Regions from separate parts of the Clostridium felsineum DSM 794 genome, predicted to be linked through region 2. Evidence: predicted binding sites of a transcription regulator. Region 2 holds the regulator's gene; the other holds the start of a gene.
What was found. The regulator LexA, encoded in region 2, represses DNA repair genes until DNA is damaged. The targets are predictions, from matches to a motif close to CNAACANNTGTTNG.
Positions count from the first base shown of each region.

Region 1: the regulator LexA is predicted to act here: its motif matches at 3,204-3,217, upstream of uvrB (excinuclease ABC subunit UvrB).

Region 1 is NZ_CP096980.1:4,281,214-4,287,410, reverse strand. Features, by position in the region: gene CLFE_RS19950 (S1C family serine protease) at 1-749, shown strand, start outside; gene CLFE_RS19945 (LiaF transmembrane domain-containing protein) at 766-1,086, opposite strand; gene CLFE_RS19940 (undecaprenyl-diphosphate phosphatase) at 1,194-2,018, opposite strand; gene CLFE_RS19935 (alpha/beta hydrolase) at 2,199-3,062, shown strand; gene uvrB (excinuclease ABC subunit UvrB) at 3,232-5,232, shown strand; gene uvrA (excinuclease ABC subunit UvrA) at 5,232-6,197, shown strand, end outside.
Region 2 is NZ_CP096980.1:2,439,009-2,445,205, reverse strand. Features, by position in the region: gene miaA (tRNA (adenosine(37)-N6)-dimethylallyltransferase MiaA) at 1-7, shown strand, start outside; gene hfq (RNA chaperone Hfq) at 68-313, shown strand; gene CLFE_RS11525 (methionine gamma-lyase family protein) at 403-1,683, shown strand; gene lexA (transcriptional repressor LexA) at 1,717-2,328, opposite strand; gene CLFE_RS11515 (hypothetical protein) at 2,518-2,910, shown strand; gene CLFE_RS11510 (tyrosine recombinase XerC) at 2,982-3,968, opposite strand; gene CLFE_RS11505 (TldD/PmbA family protein) at 4,303-5,667, opposite strand; gene CLFE_RS11500 (TldD/PmbA family protein) at 5,669-6,197, opposite strand, start outside.

The DNA.
Region 1 (6,197 bases), 1.8 Mb from region 2:
CATTACCGATAACGCTATTATTTTTAATTAATAATGCCGATTTAAATGGGAGTGTTAATGTAGCTACTCCAAGTTATTGGCCTTTAATTAAAACAGCGCTTACAATAATTGGACCAAGTGCAGTGATTTCTTTTGCTATGTTCTATGGAATTATAGGATATAAAAGCGTTACTTTTACAAAAAGTAAAAAGAGTAAGGCACTTACATCGGGAATAGGTATAGCACTTTATGGAATTATACTACTAGCTTTGGCTCAAATATTAAAATATAATTTAGTGGAACAACTAGTTTTGGCTATATTAGCACCCGTAATGCACGAGACTATGCTAAGATTTGAATCTTATTCTGAAGTGAAAGGTAAACCTAAATTTATAAATAGTGAAGATGGTGTCATGGTTTTAGAGGTTGCTCCAAATTCTCAAGCTTATGAAATGGGCATAAAGAGTGGAGATTTACTTTTAGAAATAAATGATATGAAAATATTTTCAGAGGAAGATGTTTCAAAATCAATTCAGAATATGAGTAAACATATATGGCTTAAAATAAAAGATGTACAAGGCAAATTAAGTGAGATAAAGTACAGTAAATTTGATAGAAATAAAAGACTTGGAGCAATTTTTGTACCTAAAGGAATGCCAAAGGAAGATAAGGTCGTGAAATTTGAACATAAATCTTTCGATGATATTTTAGATAATGTTGATAAAAAAGAAGATGAAACAGAAAAAGATGATAAAGACTTAAAAAAGTAAGTCTTTATCATCTTTTTTAATTATGCATTACTTTGTTTGCAGAAAATATTTTTGAAATACCAATAATTATAAGTATACAAGGTGCAATAAGTGCAGCTGCATTGTAAGGTAGAAGATGGAATGCATCTAGTTCAAATAAAACTCCCAACAATATTACTATAGCACTGGATGTTCTAAAGGTATTGTTTTTATATAAACGCTGAACACCTGCAGCAATAAGTATCAAAGGCCATAAAAATGAGTATACATCTTTTAAATTCATAATTCCTAATTGTGTACAAAATATTGATGCTCCTAATAATATAAATATAACTCCTACAAATAATTTTGTTTTCATTTAAATCACTCCTTAACGTATTTCATGATGTAATTATACAACGAGGAGATAAACTTTTTAAGTGAGTTCAGTAATATGTTATATGTGACATTAGTCATATATTTATTTTAAAATATAAGAAAATATATTAATACAGCACAGCCTAATATAATTCTATACCAACCAAAGGCTTTGAAATCATGCTTTTTAATATATACAATAAGAAACTTTATAGCTAGTATTGAAACTATAAAAGCAGATAACATTCCAATAAATAGTATATATAATTCTGCCCCAGTAAAATTTAAGCCAAATTTAAATAGCTTTAACAAACTTGCTCCAAACATAACGGGAATTGCAAGAAAAAAAGTATATTCGGCAGCTACAGTTCTTGATACTCCAATTAAGAGAGCCCCTACAATAGTAGCACCAGAGCGAGATGTCCCGGGAAATACGGCAGCTATAAGCTGAAAAATTCCGATAAGAATAGCTGTGGTATATGTAATTTCAGAAATAGAATTTATTCTGGGATATTTACCCTTATTGCTGTTTTCAATCATAATAAATAGTATACCAAAGGTAATTAACATAATAGATACAGTTTGATAATTATAAAAAAGTTTGTCTATTTTATCATCAAAGGGTATACCAATAACGGAAGCGGGGATACAAGAAAGAATTATTTTAAACCACATAGATAAAACATCGCTTCTAAGAGAAAAACCATTATCAAAAGAAAAGGGAATAAGTTTTTTAAAGTAAAGAACTATAACTGATAAAATAGCACCTAATTGAATTACAACTAAAAACACTTGTTTGAAGGCTTCAGTTACATTTAATTTTATAAACTCATTGACAAGTATCATATGACCTGTACTGCTTATAGGTAACCATTCTGTAATGCCCTCAACAACTCCAAGAAAAATCGCTTTTAATATTTCTATATGTTCCATAGAATCCTCCTAGCTTATAGTTTTTTTATTGTAAATGCCTTGTTTAATTTTATTTTTAAATAAATAGTTTATTACATTTTGTATAAAAAAACATTGTATTAAAACACCATATTGAAATAAAATGTAATTTATGTAAAAATAATTATAAGAGCTTTGATAAAATTAAAGGGGGATGAAAGTATGAGGAAGAAAAATTTATGCCTTATTATCAGTTTTGTTATATGCTTATTTATTGCTTTTGATATTGTATATGCGTTACCAAATTCTAAAATGAAGGCCGAGGATGTAAGATATGTTGATAGTGTATTTCGTAACATTCAATTATATAAAGATATTGAATATAGTGATGCAGTAAATTATTCAGGACAGCTAGAGAAACTATTATTAGATGTGTACATGCCTAGTGGTGATGTTGAAAAGAATAGGCCTGTAATAATTTGGGTTCATGGAGGGTATTTAGCCGAAGGAAGTAAAGATGATCAAGATAGTTTTCAGACTATATATTCAAAAGAATTCGCTAAAAAAGGATATGTGACAGTTAATATCAATTACAGATTAGATCCAAATGTTGATAAGGAATGGAACTTAAGTATGAAAAATGCTATGACAGATGTAGCATCAGCAATAGGATGGGTAAAATCTAATTATTTTAAATATGGTATGGATAAAAATAATATAATTGTTGCGGGTTATTCCGCAGGAGCTGAGGTGGTTACTAATTTAATTTACGGTACTTATGTGGATGGCTGGGATAGAAGTGGTGTTTCAGGAGTTGTTGACATGTCAGGAAATAGATTGGTTTGGGGAGATGCTCTAAGGAATACTCCACCATGTACAATTATTCATGGCACGGATGATACTATAAATCCTTTTTCAGCTAGTGAAGAACTTCAAGGACAATTAAATTCAAGTGATATATATTGTGAACTTAATGCTATAGAAGGAGAAAATCATTTTTATAATCTTAAGCCTGATAGTACCTCTAAAATAGAAAACATAATAACAAAATTCTTATATAACAAAGTAATTAAGAATAATAATTAGGAAAAATTTTAATAAAGATTACCATAAACAAATATTATGGTGATTTTTTATTTTATAAATTTATGTATTAAGTTAACAGTGTATATTTATATTTCTAATTGACAATAGATATAACTAATATTAAAATTATATATTATGATACGAACAAATGTTTGATGGAGATGGTGCAATGGGTACATTTAAAATAAATTCGGATTTTAAGCCTACAGGAGATCAGCCACAGGCTATAAATAGCATAGTTAAAGGAATAAATAATGCTGATAAATGGCAAACTCTTTTAGGAGTTACTGGTTCAGGAAAAACTTTTACAATGGCAAATATAATAGAAAAAGTTCAAAAACCTACATTGGTTATTGCACACAATAAGACTTTGGCAGCTCAGTTATGCGGTGAATTTAGAGATTTTTTCCCTGATAGTGCAGTTGAGTATTTTGTATCTTATTATGATTATTATCAACCAGAGGCATACGTAGCACAGACAGATACATATATAGAGAAGGATGCGTCTATAAATGATGAAATAGATAAACTTAGGCATTCAGCTACTTCTGCTCTTTTTGAAAGAAGGGACGTTATTGTTGTTGCTTCAGTTTCATGTATATACGGCTTAGGTAACCCAGAAGAGTATAAAAAGTTATCCATATCTTTAAGAACAGGAATGAATAAGGACAGGGATGAAGTGTTAAAGAAGCTAGTTGAAATGCAATATGAAAGAAATGAAATAAATTTTGTAAGAGGTACCTTTAAAGTAAAAGGTGATACCATAGACATTTTTCCAGCGGGTTCTACGAATAAGGCAATAAGAGTAGAGTTTTTTGGAGATGAAATAGATAAAATAAAAGAATTCGATGTTCTTACAGGAAATACAATATCATCATTGAAGCATGCGGTTATTTTTCCAGCATCTCACTTTGCAACCTCAAGTGATAAGATGGAGGCTGCGATAGGTCAGATAGAAGTTGAATTAGAAGAAAGGCTTAAAGAATTAAATTCTGATGACAAACTTCTTGAAGCTCAGAGATTAAAGCAGAGAACAAATTTTGATATTGAAATGATGAGAGAAGTTGGTTATTGTACAGGAATAGAAAATTACTCTAGAATTATGGACGGAAGGCAAAAGGGAGAGCCTCCTAAGACATTGATAGATTATTTCCCAGATGATTTTCTTATGTTTATAGATGAAAGCCATGTTACGCTTCCACAAGTAAAAGCCATGTATGGAGGAGATAGATCAAGGAAAAATTCTTTAGTTGATTACGGTTTTAGATTACCAAGTGCTTATGACAATAGACCTCTAAAGTTTGATGAGTTTGAGAAAAAAATAAATCAGGTAGTTTTTGTAAGTGCTACCCCAGCTGATTATGAACTGGAACATTCAGAGAATATAGCAGAGCAGGTTATAAGACCGACAGGACTACTTGATCCAGAAATAGAAGTGAGACCTACAAAAGGTCAAATAGATGATTTGTATGCTGAAATAAAGAAGACAATAGAAAAGGGATACAGGATTTTAGTCACAACACTTACGAAAAAAATGGCAGAGGATTTAACAGATTATCTTAAAGATTTAGGCATAAAAACTACTTATATGCATTCAGATATAGATACTTTAGAGAGAATGAAAATAATAAAAGATATAAGAACAGGAGAATTTGATGTTTTAGTAGGAATAAATCTTTTAAGAGAAGGTCTAGATATACCAGAGGTTGCATTAGTTTCTATACTTGATGCTGATAAAGAAGGTTTTTTAAGATCAGAAAGATCACTTATTCAGACTATAGGAAGAGCTGCAAGAAATGCTGCAAGTAGAGTAGTAATGTATGGTGACAAAATAACGGATGCTATGGGCAAGGCAATAAGTGAAACGAAAAGAAGAAGAAAAATTCAGATGGATTACAATGAAAAGAATGGTATAACACCTACTACGATAAAGAAAGCAGTTAGAGATGTTATAGGTATAAGTGAGGTAGCAGAAGGAAAAGCAGAATATAAAACTATGGATGAAGCTGTAAAGGCTGATAGTAAAAATTTAGATAAGTTAATAAAAGAATTTGAGAAGGAAATGAAAGAAGCAGCAAAAGAACTTCAATTCGAGAAAGCAGCATACTTTAGAGATAAAGTAAATGAGCTTAAGAAAAAATTAAATGAAAACAAAGAGGTAATGAAATAATGAAAGAGAAAATAGTAATTAAAGGGGCCAAGGTTCATAATTTAAAAAACGTTGATTTAACAATACCAAGAAATGAATTTGTTGTTTTTACAGGGCTTTCAGGTTCTGGTAAATCATCACTTGCTTTTGATACACTTTATGCAGAAGGACAAAGAAGATATATGGAGTCACTATCTTCTTATGCAAGGCAGTTCTTGGGGCAAATGGATAAACCAAACGTAGAATACATAGAAGGCTTGTCACCGGCGATTTCCATAGATCAGAAAACTACTGGAAGGAATCCAAGATCTACAGTTGGAACAGTAACTGAAATATACGATTATTTAAGACTTTTATATGCTAAAATAGGAGTTCCACATTGTCCTAATTGCGGAAAAGAGATTACTCAGCAAACTGTGGATCAGATGGTTGATAAGGTTATGCAGCTTGAAGAAAGAACCAAGGTTCAAATTCTTGCACCAGTTGTTAGAGGAAGAAAAGGAGAGCATACAAAGCTAATAGCAAACATAAAAAAGAGTGGGTATGTTAGAATTAGAATAGATGGAGAAACTTATGAAATAGATGAAGATGAAATAAAAATTGATAAAAATAAAAAACATCATATTGAGGCAATAGTAGATAGAATAGTTATAAAAGAAGGGATTGAAAGCAGGCTTTCAGAATCCATTGAAACAGCCCTTAAACTGGCAGAAGGATTAGTTGTAATTAATGTAGTAGATAAGGAGGATATGCTATTTAGTGAAAATTTTGCATGTCCAGATTGCGGTATAAGTATAGGAGAAATTACACCTAGTATGTTTTCATTTAATGCACCCTTTGGGAAATGTGATGTTTGTGATGGAATAGGTACATTACTTGAAATTGATGAGGATTTAGTTATTCCAGACAAATCAAAAAGTATAATGGAAGGTGCTATAGCTCCTTGGGGTGAAGGAAGATTGAAGGAAGAATCTTGGACATTTGGA
Region 2 (6,197 bases):
AATTTAAAAGGATTTTAAAGTTTTTTATAGAATATTAATTATGTAAAATAAACGGAGGGTGAGTATCATGAATAACAAGTCAACAAATAATTTGCAGGATATATTTTTAAATAGTGCAAGAAAGAATAAAATACCTGTTGCAATTCATCTTACAAATGGATTTCAAATGAGAGGTAATGTTAAGGGATTTGATAGTTTTACGGTAATACTTGAAAGTGATGGAAAACAAATGATGATATATAAGCATGCAGTATCTACTATAACTCCTTTAAGGCCAATATTGTTTAATCAGCCACAACAGGATGAAGAATAAATTATAGAGAAAGTAGGCAAGTTTTTTGATTGCCTCTTTTTTGAGTGTGTAATTAAAAACTTGTCTTAACCAGGAGGAATACGAAGTTTATGCTAGAATTTACAAAAAAAGCACTTGTGAATAAGTACAAAATTAATGAAAAAGTATTAGATTTATATGAAAAAGCATTAGATGATGTGGAAAAAGAATTTAAATATTATGATGAAATTAGAGAAGGTAATCAACTTAAAGTCTTAGCTGCCTTTCAAGAAGAAAGAATAAGTGAATCACATTTTACTAATTCTAGTGGATACGGTTATAATGATATAGGTAGAGATTCACTTGATAAAGTGTATGCCAATATATTTAACGCTGAAAGCGCATTCGTAAGACCTCATTTTGTTAATGGAACACACGCTATAGGTGCAGCTCTATTTGGAAATTTACGTCCTAATGATACTATGATGTCTATTTGTGGTATGCCTTATGATACTCTTCACGATATAATAGGAATGGATGATAGCAAAAAGGTAGGTTCACTTAGAGAATTTGGTGTTAAATACAAAATGGTGGATTTAAAAGACGGTAAGGTTGATATAACATCCGTTAAAGAAGAACTAAAAAAAGACAGTAGTATAAAGTTAGTTCATATACAACGTTCTACAGGATATGGATGGAGAAAATCTCTAAGAATAAATGAAATAGAAGAAATAATTAAAGAAATAAAGAGCGTTAAAGAAAACGTGATAGTTTTTGTTGATAACTGCTATGGTGAATTTATAGAAGAAAAAGAACCTACAGATGTTGGAGCTGATATAATAGCAGGTTCCTTAATAAAAAATATTGGAGGAGGAATAGCTACAACAGGTGGATACATAGTAGGAAAAGAGAAATATGTAGAGCAAGCTACATTTAGAGTTACAGTTCCAGGAATAGGGGGAGAGTGTGGCTCTACATTTGGAGTTATGAGACAGCTTTATGAAGGACTCTTTATGGCTCCACATGTTGCTATTGAAGCTGTCAAAGGTGCTGTGTTTTGTGCTAGAATAATGGAACTTGCAGGTTTTGAAGTTCTTCCTAAATATAATGATAAGAGAACAGATATAATACAAGCTATTAAGTTTAATGATGAGAAAAAATTAATTGATTTTATAAAGGGAATCCAATATGCATCGCCTATAGATTCTTTTGTACAATGTGAACCATGGGATATGCCCGGATATGAAGATAAAGTTATAATGGCAGCAGGTACTTTTGTACAAGGCGCTTCAATAGAATTATCTGCAGATGCTCCTATAAGAGAACCATATATAGGTTATCTTCAAGGAGGATTAACTTTTGACCATGCAAAGTTAGGTGTGCTTATATCTCTTTCCAAATTAATAAATTAAAAATAAGTGGCTTTCAATGAAAGTCACTTATTTTTAATATCTTCTGTATATACCTACTAATTTACCTATTACTTCACAATTGTCAACTATAATAGGTTCCATAGTATGATTTTCTGGTTGAAGCCTTATTTGATTCTTTTCTTTAAAAAATCTTTTTATGGTTGCATCATTTTCTATTAAAGCTACTACTATATCACCATTTTGAGCATAATTTGTTTTTTCTATAATGGCTAAATCATCTTCATATATACCAGCTTCAATCATACTATTTCCACTAATTTTTAATATAAAAAGCTCATTTGTGTTTTTTACAAAATTTAATGGAATAGTGAGATAATCTTCTATATTTTCAACAGCAAGAATAGGCTGACCCGCTTGAACCTTACCTACTATAGGAATATCAATCATTTCCCTTTTTGATATAGGATCCTTTATAAGCTCTATAGCTCTAGGTTTAGTAGGATCACGTCTTATAAGACCTTTTTTTTCAAGTCTTGAAAGGTGACCATGTACTGTAGAAGTTGAACTCAAACCAACTTTTGCACAGATTTCCCTAACAGAAGGTGGATATCCTTTATCTAGAACTTCTTGCCTTATGAATTCATATATTTCACTTTGAACGTCTCTTGTTTTATCAGCAGCCAATTTACACACCCCGCAAGAATTTTAATATACTAATTATTAAATTAAATTATAGCATAATATATATAACTATGCAAACTTATGTTCTGTTTTTCAACAAACTAAAAATTTTATATTAGTTATTGAAATGAAATAGAATATTTGATACAATATACTGTATTGTATAAAAACTCTAAAGAAGGGTAGTTTTTTATGGATAAGATTTGTATATTAGATGAAAATAAACCATGTACTAATTGTGGTGAATGTGACAAGTGTGATTTGGATCCAAATAAGGTATGCAACAATTGTGGTAAATGTCTTAATCCAGACAATGTAAATACAAGGTCTATACTAATTGACAATGTCATAGATGATGAGACACCAGTTAGTGCTGAGATAGTAGGAGAAAATGATGAAATTTTGCATGATTATGATGATGATTATATAGAAGAAAATGATGAACATGAAGAGCTTGAATTTGAATTTATAGACGATATAGACGGATTGAATGACATCTTAAACAATGAAGACAAAAGAAATAAGTATATAAACGAAACATCACCAGGTATATTTACCTTAAAAAAGGATAAGTTGAATAGATAAAAACTAGAGGAGGGTAATTGTAATTTACCTTCTTCTAGTTTTTATAAGTTTACATAATAGTTATTATGTAATTATTTTATAGTATTAAGCGGATTTGATTTTACTGCTTTCCTTAAATTTTCATCATCTATATGAGTATAAATTTGAGTGGTAGATACACTTTCGTGGCCTAGTATTTGCTGGAGACTTCTAATATCCACATTTCCATACTTATACATTAAAGTAGCAGCAGTATGCCTTAATTTGTGAGGGGTAAGCTTTTCGTAATTTAAATTTGCATTTTTAGCATACTTTTTTACCATGAGTTCTATAGTTCGCTGATTTATTCTACCAAGTTTTCTGCTTATAAAAAGAGCATCTTTGTCATTTTCTTTTATAAGTGCAGCTTTTTTATTTCTTACAGGCAAATAATTTTCTATGGTTTTTATACACATTTCGTTTAAATAAATGGTTCTTTCCTTATTTCCTTTTCCCCGAATAGTTAAAGTATCTCCCTTTATTTTGGAAATATCAATGCTAACTAATTCCGATAGCCTAAGACCGCAATTTAAAAACAAAGTCATTATGCAATAATCTCTTTCTTTAAAAGGTCCATCTATAACATTTAAAAGAGCTTCACTTTCTTCAAGTGTTAAGTATATAGGATTTCTTTTAGGTATACTAGGTGATTCTAATTCCAAAGTAGGGTTTTCTTTTATTAATTTAACTTTTCCCGAAAGGTACTTAAAAAAAGATCTTAGTGCAGCTATTTTTCTTGCTCTGGCATAAGTACCGTTGTTTCTAAATTCCTCAGCAAAACTCAAAAATGCGAATAAATCCTCTAAAGAGATGGACTTCAAAAAATCTCCATCTATATCGCTAATTACAACATCTTCAAAATCCTCATTTTGAGATAGACCACGATATAGTTTTAAAAATCTAAAAAATAGAATCAAGTCTATTTTATAGTTATAAATAGTTTTTTCGGATTTACCTCTAATAGTTCTTAGATAATTTAAAAAGTTGTTTAAAGATACTGGTAAGAGTGGATCGTTTATCTGTTTCAATGAATATTTCATAAAAAACCTCCTTTACTTCGTCAAATTCCTATTTTACGAATAAATATTCTACAAAAGGGGGGCGAAATCCTTCTTTTTATAGTTACTTTTTTAATGTAAAATTTAAAAATACTTTTTGTAAAATCATAATTATGTACATATATAAAAATCTATTTCAAAAAAGCCTTAAAAAAACTCAAATATATGTTTAGAAAACTTTCTCACTCCTACCCATTTTATTGATAATCAAGTGAAAGCTATTATCAACTACCTATGTTTAGGGGTTCTACTTTACTGGAAATTAAAAAAATAAAAACTGGTAAAAATAAATCAAATTATTTTTACCAGTTTTGTTTTATTTTCCTGACACGGATATTTCTTTCACTACAATACTAGGGCTTCCAAAGTTTCCTGTGGAATTTGGAGGATAAAATTCAAGGTCATTTGCAGCCTCTTCTATATTTTTTAGCAAAGTGTAAAAATTTCCTGAAATAGTTATCTGCTCAACAGCTTTTGTTAATTTTCCTTTTTCTATAAGCGTTCCTTTAGCAGAAAGAGAAAAATCACCAGTTTCAACATTAGCTCCTGAATGTGTTCCTTGAAGGTCATTTATAAGAATACCATCCCCTACGTTATTTACTATTTCGTCAAAGTCTTTATTCCCTTTTTCTATATAAAGATTAGTTGGGGAAACACCTATGGATGATGAGTATTTTGTTTTTGATGCATTTCCTGTGCTAACAGTATTATCTTCCTCTGCTGATTTTATATTATGAAATAGACCTTTTAAAACTCCATTTTCTATAATGGTGTTTTCTTTTGTTGCTACTCCTTCCGCATCAAAAGGTTTTGAGTTTATTGCATTTAATAACGGATTATCTATAAGTGTTACTGAATTACTAGCCACTGCTTTTTCTAATTTGCCCTTTAATAAAGAAATTCCCTTGTTTACATTTTCTCCATTAAAGATCCCCCAAAAAGTTCTTAGCATAAGTGCAAAGGTAGAATTTTTTATTACAATTTTATACTTTCCAGAAGCTACAGTTTCTCCATCAAACCTACCTATGGTATTCTTTATAGCTTTTTCTACAAGTTCATCTTCATTTAAATCTGATTTGCTTTTATAAAAGGCATATGCGTAATCTGTATTAGTCTCCTCTCCTTTGTTTAAAACTATTTCTATTATAGAAGACTCATGGTTTGATTTGTAATTTAAGTTCAATCCCTCTGAGTTAATTATTCCATATTCCTTTTCTACATAATTAACCTCTGCCATAACTGTTTTTAACTTGAATTTAGAATCGTAACTATAATTTTGAGCTTTTTCACTAAGATTGAGACAAAGCTCTAGTCTGTCCTTTGCCGAAATTGACGCCAAATTTTCATTGAAGGTATCAACCTTATGATACTGCTGATTTTTCCCATTAAAAATCACTTCTTTTTCTGTACTGTCATTATTCAAAGCATTATCAATGACAGCATTTATAAGAAAATTTATAGAAGCGTCATCTAAAATTTCTGTAGATGCCATACCTAATTTGCCATTATATATCCCCCTAAAGCTAATTCCAAAGGTTTTACTTATAGCGTAATTGTCTATATCTAAATTATAGCTAGCTATGTTTAAATTGCTAATATACTCATAATATAATTCATAAGAAGATATATTATTTTTCGTTGCTTCTTCTATTAATTTTTCTTTAAATTCCCTTATATCCATTTTAACGCCCCCCAACAGTTATTTCAGACACGCGTATAAGAGGCTGACCAACGTTTGTAGGAATATTACCACTGGCTGCACCGCATGTACCTGAGCCTAAAGCTAAATTCTTTCCAACCATATCTATGTTGTTTAATATTTCTGTGCTTTTTCCTATTAAACTTGCACCTCTTACAGGTTCTTTTATTTTACCATTTTTAACAAGATACCCTTCTAGTACTGAAAAGTTAAATTCACCTGTTATAGGATTAACGGACCCTCCACCCATTCTTTTAGCATAAAGTCCATTATCAATAGAGGCTATAATATCTGAAGAGTCGTCCTCCCCTTCTTTTATATATGTGTTTGTCATTCTTGACGTAGGTGCAAATTTGTAGGATTCTCTCCTTGAGCTACCATTAGCTTTAACACCCATTCTCTTTCCGCTTAAATAATCTACCATATATGATTTTAATATACCATTTTCAATTAGTACCTTTTTCTCCGAAGGGTTGCCTTCATCATCAATATTTATAGAACCATAGGCATTT